Regions from separate parts of the Streptomyces sp. NPDC048057 genome, predicted to be linked through region 3. Evidence: riboswitches for the same ligand, from Rfam matches in the RefSeq annotation. Region 3 holds a riboswitch; each other region holds the start of a gene.
The links. Region 3 has a riboswitch for cyclic di-AMP ahead of AB0E05_RS29720 (transglycosylase family protein). Riboswitches for the same ligand answer to the same signal wherever they lie in the genome.
Positions count from the first base shown of each region.

Region 1: another riboswitch for cyclic di-AMP. It lies ahead of AB0E05_RS15225 (C40 family peptidase); the one in region 3 lies ahead of AB0E05_RS29720 (transglycosylase family protein).
Region 2: another riboswitch for cyclic di-AMP. It lies ahead of AB0E05_RS23970 (peptidoglycan DD-metalloendopeptidase family protein); the one in region 3 lies ahead of AB0E05_RS29720 (transglycosylase family protein).

Region 1 is NZ_JBEZNF010000011.1:141,058-145,582, forward strand. It holds gene AB0E05_RS15210 (PASTA domain-containing protein) at 1-287, opposite strand, end outside; gene AB0E05_RS15215 (ATP-dependent Clp protease proteolytic subunit) at 579-1,208, shown strand; gene AB0E05_RS15220 (hypothetical protein) at 1,223-1,531, shown strand; cyclic di-AMP (ydaO/yuaA leader) riboswitch at 1,838-2,034, shown strand; gene AB0E05_RS15225 (C40 family peptidase) at 2,038-2,514, shown strand; gene AB0E05_RS15230 (ATP-binding protein) at 2,554-2,985, opposite strand; gene AB0E05_RS15235 (8-amino-7-oxononanoate synthase) at 3,151-4,329, opposite strand; gene bioB (biotin synthase BioB) at 4,502-4,525, shown strand, end outside.
Region 2 is NZ_JBEZNF010000020.1:173,017-177,541, forward strand. It holds gene AB0E05_RS23965 (SGNH/GDSL hydrolase family protein) at 1-337, opposite strand, end outside; gene AB0E05_RS23970 (peptidoglycan DD-metalloendopeptidase family protein) at 521-1,531, opposite strand; cyclic di-AMP (ydaO/yuaA leader) riboswitch at 1,537-1,690, opposite strand; gene AB0E05_RS23975 (tyrosine-protein phosphatase) at 2,197-3,015, shown strand; gene AB0E05_RS23980 (DUF6126 family protein) at 3,041-3,223, opposite strand; gene AB0E05_RS23985 (XRE family transcriptional regulator) at 3,313-3,969, opposite strand; gene AB0E05_RS23990 (aspartate aminotransferase family protein) at 4,071-4,525, opposite strand, start outside.
Region 3 is NZ_JBEZNF010000030.1:91,903-96,427, reverse strand. It holds gene AB0E05_RS29730 (cytochrome P450) at 1-286, shown strand, start outside; gene AB0E05_RS29725 (transglycosylase family protein) at 398-1,435, shown strand; cyclic di-AMP (ydaO/yuaA leader) riboswitch at 1,939-2,060, shown strand; gene AB0E05_RS29720 (transglycosylase family protein) at 2,064-2,786, shown strand; gene eno (phosphopyruvate hydratase) at 3,133-4,419, shown strand.

The DNA.
Region 1 (4,525 bases), on a different contig from region 3:
CCGGCGGTGGTGCGGGGCGTCTTGGCCGGCGCGGCGGTCACGGTGGCGGTCACCGCGGGAGCCGGCGCCGCACCGCCCCGCGGCGTGACCGTGACGGTGGGCCCGGGCGCGGCACGACCGCCCTTCTCCCCTTCGTCGCCCCCGCCCGAAGCACCGATGCCGACGCCCATGAAGAAGAGGACGGCGGCTCCGGGAACGACGAAGCGCTTGCGCGCCCAGCCGGGTCCCTGCGGTTTCGGAGCCTGCCCGCCCCACGGCGCCTGCTGCGACTGCCCGCCCCACGTCATGCGATCTCCCCAACACGTTCTTTTGAGGCCCCGAACCTAACCGCGGCGGATCGGTGGAGACAGACAGACCGCCGGAAGGTGATGGATTCGTGATCATGATGTGTAGTTTTTGCGCTCTCCCTCGTCGCAAGTGCGCCCGCGCGACACGAGAACGGCCCCTGACCAGCAAATCGACCCCCATCTTCAGGGGCACCCTCCCTCATGGATTTCTGTACGTCCTGTACGTTTCTTACGGAAGCACAGACGGGGCCGGTCGCAGCGCGCCCGTCGAGGACCGAGGAGAGGTACGCCATGACGCAGCCCGTCGCCCGATACGTCCTGCCGCAGTTCACCGAGCGCACCGCGCACGGGAACCGCACCCTCGACCCCTACGCCAAGCTGCTCGAAGAGCGGATCGTCTTCCTCGGGACGCCGGTCGACGACACCGCGGCGAACGACGTGATCACCCAACTGCTGTACCTGGAGTACGCGGCGCCGGAGCGTCAGATCTCGCTCTACCTCAACTCTCCCGGCGGCTCGCTCAGTGCGATGCTCGCGATCTACGACACGATGCAGGTGATCACCTGCGACGTCGAGACGACCTGCATCGGACAGGCCGTTTCGACCGCGGCGCTGCTGCTGGCCGCGGGCGCCCCCGGCAAGCGCCTGGCCCTGCCGGGGGCGCGGATCGTGCTCCAGCAGCCCGCGCTCGACGAGCCGGCCCGGGGCATGCCGTCGGACCTGGAGATCGAGGCGCGGGAGATCCTGCGGCTGCGCGCCCTGATGGTGGAGCTGTTCGCCCGGCACACCGACCGGTCCGCGGAGCAGATCGCCGCCGACCTGGAGCGCGACACCTTCCTGGACGCGGCGACGGCCAAGGAGTACGGGCTGGTGGACCACGTGATCGGCAGCCGCAAGTCGTCACTGACCGGCCGCGGCTGACGGAAGGCGCACCCGTGCTCCGGCCCGAACTGCCGCCGCTGCCGGCGCTGACCCGCGCCGAGGCCGATCTGATCGACGGCTATCTGCGCATCGTGGACCTGGTGGGACGCATCAACCCCAGCCGTGGCGACCTCACGTACTCCTCGTTGCGCGCCGCCCAGGCGCTGGTGACTCAGGCGGTCGCGGTCAAGGACGCGCTGGCGCTGATGCACGACCGCGGGGAGGACGCCCTGCACGCGGCCACCCTCGCCCGGGCGCTGCGGGTGCTCGACGGCGAACGGCGGGCGCTGCGAGTCACCATCCCCGCCGACCCTGCCCCTTGACGGCCCGTCATCCGACACGTCAACCGCCATTCGGGTTCCCGCCCGGATACCTCGTTTGATGTAGTCGCGGCGCCCCCGGCCGATACGCTCAAGTTGCGCGGGACGACGATCCCTCTAGCGGAATGTCCTATTCCAGCGCTGGTGCGGGCCTCCCCCGGCGTCCACTCCCGGTGGGAAATTGCGGCGTGTCCACCTGAATGGCGCATTCGTGTTGAAACTCACATACCGCCGTTTTGACTCGGAAATCCGGCACGGCGTGGGACAAGATCCCTGGGACGACAAGCCCCCGTCACCTCGGCGGGGCGGTCCGAACGGACGCCGAGTCCTGCCGCCGTTCCGGATGACTGGTCGACAGGAGTGCTTCGGCAGGAGTGGAGGACCCGAGCAGTACGGGACGGCCGGTGCGCCGGACGTTCCTCGGGGTGAAGCCGCATCAGCGGCCGGGCACCTTCGTCCGCCCGAACCCGACAGGTCACCCTTCACAGGCGGCTGACGAAGGGTTGCGCATGACTGCGCAGATGAACGTCCCGTTCCTGATCGGCCGGGCGGGTGCGGTGTCCGCCCTGACCCTCGCCGCACTCGGTGGCTCGATGCTCGTACCGGGCGGCTCGCCCGAGGCCCAGGCAGCAACGGCACACGCGGGCAAGGCGCTCAAGGTCGCCGCGGACAAGAAGGGTTCGCCCTACCGGTGGGGCGCGGCGGGGCCGCGCCGCTTCGACTGCTCCGGTCTGACGCTCTATTCGTACAAGAAGGCGGGCAAGAAGCTGCCCCGGACCGCCCAGCAGCAGTACAACTCCACGCGTCGGGTCTCCACCGCCAAGAGAAAAGTGGGTGACCTCGTCTTCTTCCACTCCGGTCGGAGCGTCTACCACGTCGGCATCTACGCCGGGAAGGGAAAGATCTGGCACTCGCCCAAGCGGGGTTCCTGGGTGAAGCTGGACAAGATCTGGAGCAGGAGCGTCTCGTACGGCCGGGTCCGCTGACGGCGGTCCGCCGGCCCGTCAGCACACCGGCCCGCCGGGTCAGTCGGCCCGGCGAGCCGGCCAGGGCAGGGTGATCCAGACCGTCTTGCCGCCGTCCTCGGTCGGCTTGACGGTCAGCCGCCCGCCGCTGTGCGCCGTGAGGCTGCGGATGATGACCATGCCGCGGCCGTTGTCCTGGCGCACGGCGGCCGGCAGCCGCTGGGGCCATTTCGGATGGCTGTCCGTCACCCCGAGGCGCAGTTCCTCGTCCCGCTCCAGCAGCACGTCCACCCGGAAGGTGGGCGACTGGCCGAAGGTGTGCTGCACGGCGTTGGTGGTGAGTTCGGAGACGATCAGCCGGATCGTGTCGAGGGCGTCCGACCCCGCGGGAAGCCCCCACCCCGTCACCGCGCCGGTGACGAACCTCCGGGCCGCGGAGACCGAGGCGGGCTCGCTCGGCAGGGTGATGGTGGCTTCCTGGAGGTCTGCCATGGCGACGTCGTCCCTTTCCCACCGGGGCCGTGCTCCGACTTCGTAGCCGATGGATGCGCGGACGGCCGCGGACAGTGCTTCGCGCGCCACACTGCCATTCATCGCGGTGCCGGGTGAGGCGATCCGCCAAGATGCGCAGCGTTTCGTCGCTCGAAGCGGTGAACTCTACGACGCAAGGCCGTTTTTGGACACTCCTCGCGCGCCCGGTGGTGCCGTGCGCACCACGATCTCCACCGCCGCCGCGATCTGCTCCCGCGTCAGATCGGCGCGGGCGGTGAGCCGGAGCCGGGAGATCCCGTCCGGCACCGACGGCGGGCGGAAGCAGCCCACCCGGAGCCCCGCGGCGCGGCAGTCGGCGGCCCAGCGCAGCGCCGCTTCCGGCGCGGGCGCCCGGACGGACACCACGGCGGCGTCGGGCCGTACGGCCGTGAGGCCCCCCGCGGTCAGCCGCTCGTACAGGTCCGTGGCCGCCGTGCGCACCCGGCCGGCGAGCCCGGGGTCGTCGCGCAGCAGCCGCAGGGAGGTGAGCGCAGCGCCCGCAGCGGCGGGTGCGAGGCCGGTGTCGAAGATGACCGTACGCGCGGTGTTGACGAGGTGGTCGATGACCCGGGCGGGGCCGAGGACCGCCCCGCCCTGGCTGCCGAGGGACTTGGAGAGCGTGACGGTCGCCACCACGCCGGGGGCGCCGGCGATCCGGGCCGCGTGCAGGGCGCCGCGCCCGCCGTCGCCGAGCACGCCGAAGCCGTGCGCGTCGTCCACCAGCAGGGCCGCGCCCCGCCGGGCGCAGACGGCGGCGAGTTCGGCGAGCGGCGCCGCGTCGCCGTCCACGGAGAAGACGGAGTCGGTGACGGCGATGGCCCGGCGCCCCGGGTGGGCGTCCAGGGCCTTGCCGACCGCTTCGGGGTCGGCGTGCGCGCTGATCGCGGTCTCGGCCCGGGACAGTCGGCAACCGTCCACGATGGAGGCGTGGTTGCCGGCGTCCGAGACGATCAGGCCCTCGCGCCCGGACAGCGCGGTGACGGCCGCCAGGTTGGCTGCGTAGCCGGACGCCAGGACCAGAGCGGACTCGAAGCCGCAGAAGGCGGCGAGTTCCCGTTCGAGTTCGGCGTGCAGGGCGGTGCTGCCGGTGACGAGGCGGGAGCCGGTGGAGCCGGCGCCCCAGCGGCGGGCGGCCTCGCCGGCGGCCCGGGTGATGTGCGGGTGGCGGGTGAGCCCGAGGTAGTCGTTGCCGGCGAGGTCGAGCAGGTCGCCGTCGGCGGGGCGGGGGCTGAGCGTGCGCACCAGCCCGGCCCGCTCCCGGTCGCGGGCCGCGTCGTCGAGCCAGTGGAAGGGGTCTGGGTGCAAGGCGTTCGGCTCCTCGTACGGCTCGTGTCACAGGCCGCGCTTTTGTAGGCAGCTCACAGACCCTAATCGCCGGCGCCCGGGTAACCCATGTGGTCATACACACACTTCGTCGCGGCGCTGTTGTGGGGTTTCGACTTTCCCCGGAGGAGTTCGGTAGGCCAGGATCGGCGCCATGGACCTTCTGGACACGCTGGTG
Region 2 (4,525 bases), on a different contig from region 3:
CTCGTTCGAAGCGCTCCGCCACGTCGTCCGGGTCGCTGCCCGGTCGGATGATGTCATTGCCCCCCGCACAGAACGACACCAGGTCCGGGGCGAGTTCCTTCGCCCTCGGCACCTGCTCCTCCACGATCTGGTCGAGGAGCCTGCCGCGCACCGCGAGATTGGCGTACCGGAAGCTGTGCTCCGGTTTGCGGTCGGCCAGCAGGACCGCGAACCGGTCCGCCCAGCCGACGTACGTTCCGTCAGGTCCCGGGTCCCCCACGCCCTCGGTGAAGCTGTCACCGATGGCTGCGTACGACCCGAATCCGCCCTTGTTCTCTGTTCTCGAATCGTCTGCCACAAGAACTCATCTTCGCCCTACAGATGTGACCTACGCGACCGTAGGGAGGGGTTGACGCGCAGTGATTTATCACACCGGAGATGGCGAGGTGATGGGGAATACGCCGAATCCCCCACGGAACGGAGGGCTCCGTGGGGGATTCGGGAGGGCCGGGTCAGCGGCCGGTGGCGCGGTGCGCCGGGGTCAGAGCGAGACGCCGTGGCTGCGCAGGTGGGCGACCGGGTCGATGTCCGAGCCGTACGACGGGCCGGTGCGGACCTCCAGGTGCAGGTGCGGCCCGCTGGAGTTGCCGGTGGAGCCGACCTGGCCGATCGACTGCCCGCCGGTCACGCTCTGTCCGGCGGAGACGGAGAGGGAGGAGAGGTGGGCGTACTGGGAGTAGGTGCCGTCGGTGTGCTTGATGACGACCTCGTTGCCGTACGCACCGTTGTATCCGGCGGAGACGACCGAGCCGGGGCCGATGGAGCGGACGCCGGTGCCGGTGGGCGCGGCGAAGTCGACACCGGTGTGGTAACCGCTGGACCACATGGCGCCGGAGGCGCGGTACGAGGTGGAGACCTGGGCGTTGGCGAGCGGGGCGGCCCAACCGCTGCTGGTGCCGGTGGAGGAGTCGGAGGACTCCGCGGGCGCGGTGGTGCCGCCGGTCGCCTTCTGGGCGGCCGGGGCGGCGGGCGCGGCCTTCGGCTCGACCTTCTTCTCGACCTTGTCGCTCTCGGTCTTCTTCTCGGCCGGCTTCTCGACCTTCTTCTCGGCCGGCTTCTCGGCCGGCTTCTCGGCCGGCTTCTCGGCCGGCTTCTCCGCCTTCGCGGCGCCCTTGCCGTCGGCCTGCGCGCCGACGGTGAGCTTGAGGCCGGGGTGGATCAGCGAGGGGTTCTCGCCGACGGCCGCGCGGTTGTCCTGGTAGAGCTGCTGCCAGCCGCCGTCGAGCCGGTGCTCGTCGGCGATCTTGGACAGGTGGTCGCCGATGACCACGACGTACGTGGTCGGCGCGGCGGCGGCCTTCTCTGCGGCCGGGGCGGCGGAGGCCGAGACCGGGGCGACGACAGGGGCCGCGGGCGCGGTCTGCTCGGCGGCGTGCGCGCCGGTGGCGCCCATCAGGGGAAGGGCGATGGCGGCGCCACCGGTGCCGGCGGCGACGAATCCACGGGTGAAGGCCGTCGACTTGGGACGGCGGTGCTTGCCCTGTGCGGACATGGTGCTGTTCCTCTCCGACGCCTGCGAGGTGAGCTGTCGGGTTCGAGCTGGAGATGCCCGGCCGCGCGCTGGGCGCGACTTCACCCCGAGCCGTCCGGAGTCCGGACCGGCGTACTACCTGGGTCCCCCGCTCCTGCCACAGGTGGGTGGGTGATGATCCGGGCGGCGGCAGGATGAGGCGGTCCGTCCGGAGTGCCGTGACCGTAAACCGGCCACATCGCCAGGAACAAGCCATGACGGCCCGCGCCCGGACCACATGGATCATCGCGCCGGCCGCCGGCAGTCACCCTCCGTGGACGCCGCCCCGTCAACTCCCGCCCGCCGGACGCATCCCCTTTCCGGACAGCCGCCACACAACGTCACCATTGTGATCCTGCTCATGAGGGGCGCCCATCTCCCCCATAGCCGGGGCACGTTATACCGAAGAGCGCATTACTCAATCAATCCGGACAGATGAGACGTTTCCTCGGCGGTCATCAACGTCGGAGTCGGAGTCGGATGACGCTCGCGTCCAGGTCGCGCGCACGGGCGCGGGGAGGCGGGGTGCGGCACGGGCCGGGGACCGGTCCCTGACGATGATTGCCCCAGGTACCGATGTCGTATCGTCGGGAACACGCCACAGTCGGCGACGAGCGCCGGCGGCAGCGACTTCTCCAGGAGCCTTCGTGACGCAGCAGGTGCCGCAGGTCCCCTCGACCGAACCCCAACTGACCGGGGTCCGTAACTTCCGCGACGTCGGCGGGCTCCCGACGACGGACGGTCGGACCGTGGCGCACGGTCGGCTCTTCCGCAGCGGACACCTGGCCCACGCGACCGGCGAGGACGCCTCGTTCCTGACCTCCCTCGGCCTGCACACGATCTTCGACTTCCGCAACGCGGCGGACATCCGCCTCGAAGGGGCGGACGTGACGCTGCCGGGCGTGCGGAACGTGAACCTGCCGCTGAGCGACCCGGCCGACGGGGCCGAGTTCTGGCAGATGGTCCGCTCCGGCGACCTCGACCAGCTCCGCGCCCTGCTGGGCGACGGCCAGGCCGCGAACCGGATGATCGCCTCCTACCACATGATCATCACCCAGCGCACGGCCGAGCACAGCCAGGTGCTGCACGCCCTCGCGCAGGACAGCGTGCCGGCGCTGATGCACTGCGCGGCGGGCAAGGACCGCGCGGGGCTGTCGGTCGCCGTGGCGCTGCTCGCGGTCGGCGTGGAGAGGGAGGCCGTCGAGGCGGACTACCTCAAGTCCAACGACCCGCACCGCCGCTATCTGGTGCGCCGCGCCGAGGGCGCGCCGGCGGGGATGTCCGCCGAGGTCATGGAGCTGCTGAGCCCGCTCTTCGACGCCCGGGCGGAGTACCTGCACACCGCCTTCGACGCCATCGAGCAGACCTGGGGCGGGATCGAGCCCTACCTCACCGAGGGCCTCGGCCTCACCCCCGAGACGCGCGAGCGGCTGCGGGCGCGCCTCGTCGACGGGGACGGCGCCTGACGCGAACGCGCCCGGGCCAGCGGGGCTACTTGGCGCCGACCTCGAAGAGCAGGTAGAGGAAGCCGGCGAAGACGTGGCCGGCGACCAGGTAGGCGAAGAGCCGGATCCAGATGCCCTTCGGGAACTTCCCCTCCTCCTTCTTCTCCCGCCGGGACGCGGCGGGGTCGGGCAGTGCGGCGCCTTCGGGCGCCGTCGGGTTCTCGGTCATGACTGGCCTCTGCTTTCCCCGGCCCCAGCGGGCCGGACCAGAAGTGCGGATGTCAGGAAGTGCGGACGGGTGCGTGGGGACCGCGGGCGTCAGAGGTGCGGATGGAGGATGTCCGGGCTCTGGAGCAGGGTGTGCACGAACAGCATCTCGGCGCCGTCGCGGGTGGCCGCCGCGATCCGGTGCGGGGTGAGCGAGTCGTAGTGGGCGCTGTCGCCGGGGCCGAGTTCGTGCACGGCCTCGCCGAGGCTGAGCCGTACTCGCCCGTCCAGCACGTACAGCCACTCCTCGCCGGGGTGCACCCGCACGAGATCGCCCTGGGCTCCGTACGGCACGATCAGCCGCAGCGCCTGCATGGCCCGCCCCGCCCCGCCGACCTGGTGGTACGTCCAGCCGTCGGCCTCCGACGGCTCGCGGCGACCGGCGCGGATCACGGGGTCGTGCTCGGGCGCCAGCTCGCCCAGGAGCTCGGCCACTGTCGTACCGTAGATCCTGGCGAGGCTGAGCAGCATCGGCAGCGAAGGCTGTCGGCGGCCGGTCTCCAGTCGGGACAGGTGCGCGGGCGACAGTCCGGCGCGCTGCGCCGCGGCTTCCAGGGTCAGTCCCCGGCGGCGGCGCAGGTCGCGCAGTCGGGGCGCCACGTCGGGCAGCTCGACCGGTGCGCCGGCGCCCTGCGGCGCCGGGGGCGCCGCGGCGGGGACCGCCGGGGTGCGGGGGTCCGGGGGGTGGCCCCCGGGAGGACTCTGCATGAGTCCATTGCGCCAGGAAAGTGCCTCTGAGGCAACTTTCTTGCCTCAGAGGCAAAAACTTCGCCGAAGACGCAGGTCAGCGCGGCGTGTCGGCACTTCGGTCAGCGGTTGGCGACGGCCTGTTTGACCAGGGTCTTGCCGAAGTCCCACATCAGTCCGCTGCCCGCGTGCGCCTCGTCCATGACCGCGGTGAAGGCGGTGACGAAGCGGTCCACCTCGCGCTCGCCGATCGTCAGCGGCGGAATCAGCTTGATCACCTCCAGGTGGTCGCCCGACACCTGGGTCAGGATCCGGTGCTTCTGGAGCAACGGCACCACGACCATCTGCGCGAAGAGCCCCTTGCGGGCCGCCTGGAGCACGCTCCAGCGGCTGCGCAGCCGGAGCGAGTCGGGGCGGCCGAACTCGATGCCGGTCATCAGGCCCCGGCCGCGCACCTCGTGCAGGAACTCGTAGCGGTCCACCAGCGCACCCAGCCGGGACCTGAGCAGTTCCCCGGTCGTCCGGGCGCGGGCCACCAGCCCCTCGTCCTCGATCACCGAGAGCACCGCGAGGCCCG
Region 3 (4,525 bases):
CGTCGTGCTCGCCGCCGCCGACCGCGACCCCGAACGCTTCGACGGGCCCGACGTCCTCGATCTGTCCCGACGTGACAATCAGCACCTCGGGTACGGGCACGGCATCCACTACTGCCTGGGCGCGCCACTCGCCCGCATCGAGGGGCAGACCGCGCTGGCGACCCTGTTGCGACGCCTCCCTGACCTGCAACTCGCCGTGGATCCGACCGATTTGCGCTGGCGCGGTGGTCTGATCATGCGTGGACTGCGCACGCTTCCCGTGGAGTTCGGAGCTCCAACTTACTGACGGAGCATCAACTCTGTGATGTTCGCGTTATCCCGGCTGCATCGACTTGTGACTGACGTTGGAGTCCGGCTACGTTCACCCCCGTCTCAGCCGTCAGCGAAAGGCAACCGCATGCTCTCCGGGAATGGTCGACATCGCCGTCCTCGCCAGGCCCCGGCCCTCGTCGTCGCCGCGGGGGTGACGGGATCCGCGATCGCGATCCCGCTCCTGGGCGCGGGGTCGGCGTCCGCCGCGGACTCCGCCGTCTGGGACCGCGTGGCGGAGTGCGAGAGCGCCGGGCAGTGGAGCGCCAACACCGGCAACGGCTACTTCGGCGGGCTCCAGTTCTCGCAGGAGACCTGGGACGCCTTCGGCGGTGCGCAGTACGCGGAGCGCGCCGACCTCGCGAGCCGTTCGCAGCAGATCGCGGTGGCGGAGAAGGTGTTGGCCGCCCAGGGGCCGCTGGCGTGGTCGTCCTGCGGGGCGAACGCGGGGCTGCCGGGCGTCAAGGCGCCGAAGGTCGACCCGGGCGCGCTGCCGACGCCCTCCGTGCCGGCCGTGCCGTCCCCCACCTCGACCCAGGGCGTCGGCAACGGCGTCGGGCCGGGAACCGGTGCGGACGAGGGCAAGAAGGCCGGCGGCAAGCACCGCGGCCCGGCCGCGACCGAATCCTCGGCGACTCCTGCGACTCCTGCGACCCCGGACCCCTCGGGCACGAGCGAGGGTACGGAGAAGAGTGCGGGGAAGGGCGCGGGCGAACAGCGCGCGACCGACGACACCCGGGCCTCGCGCAGCGACACGCCCGGCCGCGGCGACTCCGTCCAGCCCGCCGACCCGGGCAAGGCGGCCGGCGCACCGGCGAAGGGCCAGCAGAACGGCGGCTCGACGGGCACCGGCACCGACAGCGGCGCCGGCAAGGACGGCGCGACCCCGGGCAACCCGGGTGCCGCCGCCGACGTCCAGAAGGAGAAGGGCGAGGCCGGCGGGGACACCGCGACCGCGTCGCCCGGCACGTACACCGTCCGCCCCGGGGACAACCTCTGGGCCATCGCGGACGCGCAGGACCTCCCCGGAGGCTGGCCGGCGCTGTACGAGGCCAACCGCGACGCGGTCGGCGCTGATCCCGACTTGATCCTGCCTGGTCAGAACCTTGACCTCGGGGTGAAGTAGCCCGATTCCGGGGCACGTTGAGGCAGGGTTTTGCCGGCTTTTGTCCGTTTCTGCGTAAGTGAGACATGTGTCTCTCTGCTCGAACGGGCTTCCGTGGCCGAGCGGAACGACGCATTCCGTGCCCCACCTGCGGAAACGGAGGTTTCCGGAAGGCCGTGATGGGCGTTTTCTCCCCGATGTTCCTTCTTTGAACATCGGGGAGGGCTGTGTTTACGGTCTGACCGCTCGCCAAAGCGGGCACCACTGACCGTCACGCCGAATCCTGCCGTCGGTCGGGGGGAACAGTCGTCGCGAGAGCGCCGAAGGCAGGAGCGGGGGACCCACGTACGTGCCGGTCCCGTCCACCCCGGGGAGACCCGGGGCACGGACACCGGCTGGGCGTGTCTGATGGATCGGGCTGGACCAGCGAGCGGGGTCTGGTGCCGTGGATATCAAGGCGGAGGAGGGAGTCGACGCGGAGCGTCGGCGACCGACGACAACGCGGCGAGGCGCGGTGTCAGGGCACGCGAGCCCAGCCAGATCCGTCAGACACGCCCTAGGGGTGAAGCCGCGCCGAGCGCGCGGCCGGGCAACTCACTTGGCCCGAACCCGACAGCTCACCTCGTAGGCGTCGGTGAGGAGATCCACCATGCTGTTTTCCAGCAAGGGCAAGCACCGCCGCCCGTCCAAGGCCGCCAAGTTCGCCGCCTTCGCCGGCATCACCACCGCCGCGATCGCCGCCCCGCTGGTGGGCGCCACCTCCGCCTCCGCCGCCACCGCCGCCGAGTGGGACAAGGTCGCCCAGTGCGAGTCCGGCGGCAACTGGTCCATCAACACCGGCAACGGCTACTACGGCGGCCTGCAGTTCTCCGCCTCCACCTGGGCCGCCTTCGGTGGCACCAAGTACGCGTCGAACGCGCACCTCGCCTCCAAGTCGCAGCAGATCGAGATCGCCGAGAAGGTCCTCGCGGGCCAGGGCAAGGGTGCCTGGCCGAGCTGCGGCGTCGGCCTCTCCAAGGCCGCGTACAACGGCGGCGGCGCCGAGCAGGCCCCCGCCCCGAAGCAGGAGCAGCCGAAGCAGCAGCCCAAGCAGGAGCAGCCGAAGCAGCAGCAGGCGCAGCCCTCGCAGGAGCGCGCCGAGGCCCCGACCACCCGCTCCGAGCGCCCGTCCGCCCCGGCCAAGTCCGCGCCGAAGGCCGGCGGCTTCGAGAAGGGCGACGGCGAGTACGAGGTCCAGTCCGGCGACACCCTGAGCAAGATCGCCGAGACCGAGCAGGTCGAGGGCGGCTGGCAGAAGCTCTTCGAGCTGAACAAGGACGTCGTGGACGACGCCGACGTCATCTACCCGGGTCAGCAGCTCCACCTGAGCTGACCCGTCGCGAACCCACGGGCCGTCACCCCGACCCGACCCCCCACGGGTTCGCCACTCACGGCCCCGGGCCGGCGCGCTTCCCCCGTACGCGCCGGCCCGGGGTTCTGTGTGTCACGGGTGCGCCGCGCGCCCGCGCCGATCGTCGATGGCCCGCGTCTGAGCAGGCATCCGCGCAGTTGAGAGGCGTTACCCGGCAGTAGCTGTGCGCCTTTCGGCCGGGGTGAAGTTCTTCGCACTCTTTTTCGTCCCAGGGGGCGGGCAGCGGCCGGTCGGCGCCCCCCAGCCGGTTAGGCTCTTGCCGTTGGGCCGCTGAGCCCGCACCCCACGCGTCACATCCCAGAAGGAGATGCTCGTGCCGTCCATCGACGTCGTCGTAGCCCGGGAAATCCTGGACTCCCGAGGCAACCCCACGGTCGAGGTCGAGGTCGGCCTCGACGACGGGAGCACCGGCCGCGCCGCCGTGCCCTCGGGTGCCTCCACCGGTGCCTTCGAGGCCCTGGAACTCCGCGACGGAGACCCGAACCGCTACCAGGGCAAGGGCGTCGAGAAGGCCGTCCTCGCCGTCATCGAGCAGATCGGCCCGGAGCTCGTCGGCTACGACGCCACCGAGCAGCGCCTCATCGACCAGGCGATGTTCGACCTGGACGCCACCCCGGACAAGTCGTCGCTGGGCGCCAACGCCATCCTCGGCGTCTCCCTCGCCGTGGCGCACGCCGCCTCCGAGGCGTCCGACCTGCCGCTCTTCCGCTACCTCGGCGGCCCGAACGCGCACCTGCTGCCCGTTCCGATGATGAACATCCTGAACGGCGGCTCGCACGCCGACTCCAACGTGGACATCCAGGAGTTCATGATCGCCCCGATCGGCGCGGAGTCCTTCTCCGAGGCGCTGCGCTGGGGCACCGAGGTGTACCACACCCTCAAGAAGGTGCTGAAGGGCCGCGGCCTGTCCACCGGCCTCGGCGACGAGGGCGGCTTCGCGCCGAACCTGGACTCCAACCGCGCCGCGCTGGACCTGATCATCGAGGCGATCAAGGAAGCCGGCTACGTCCCGGGCAAGGACATCGCGCTCGCGCTCGACGTCGCCGCCTCCGAGTTCTACAAGGACGGCTCGTACGAGTTCGAGGGCAAGTCCCTCTCCGCCGCCGAGCTGACCGAGTACTACGAGGAGCTGGTCGCGGCCTACCCGCTGGTCTCCATCGAGGACCCGCTCTTCGAGGACGACTGGGCCGGCTGGAAGGTGCTCACCGACAAGCTGGGCGCCAAGGTCCAGATCGTCGGCGACGACCTCTTCGTCACCAACCCGGAGCGCCTGGCCCGCGGCATCGAGGAGGGCTCCGCGAACGCCCTGCTCGTCAAGGTCAACCAGATCGGTTCGCTGACCGAGACCCTGGACGCCGTCGAGCTGGCCCAGCGCAACGGCTTCAAGTGCATGATGTCCCACCGCTCCGGCGAGACCGAGGACGTCACCATCGCCGACCTGGCCGTCGCCACCAACTGCGGTCAGATCAAGACCGGCGCCCCGGCCCGCTCCGAGCGCGTCGCCAAGTACAACCAGCTCCTGCGCATCGAGGAGATCCTGGACGACGCGGCCGTGTACGCGGGCCGCAGCGCGTTCCCCCGCTTCAAGGGCTGATCGGCCCCGGCAGCCAGTCGTGCGGTACGTCCCCGGCCGCGGTCCCGTACCGTGTCCGGGGACGTACGCGCGTACGTCCCCCGATGGCACCGACCAGACGGCACCG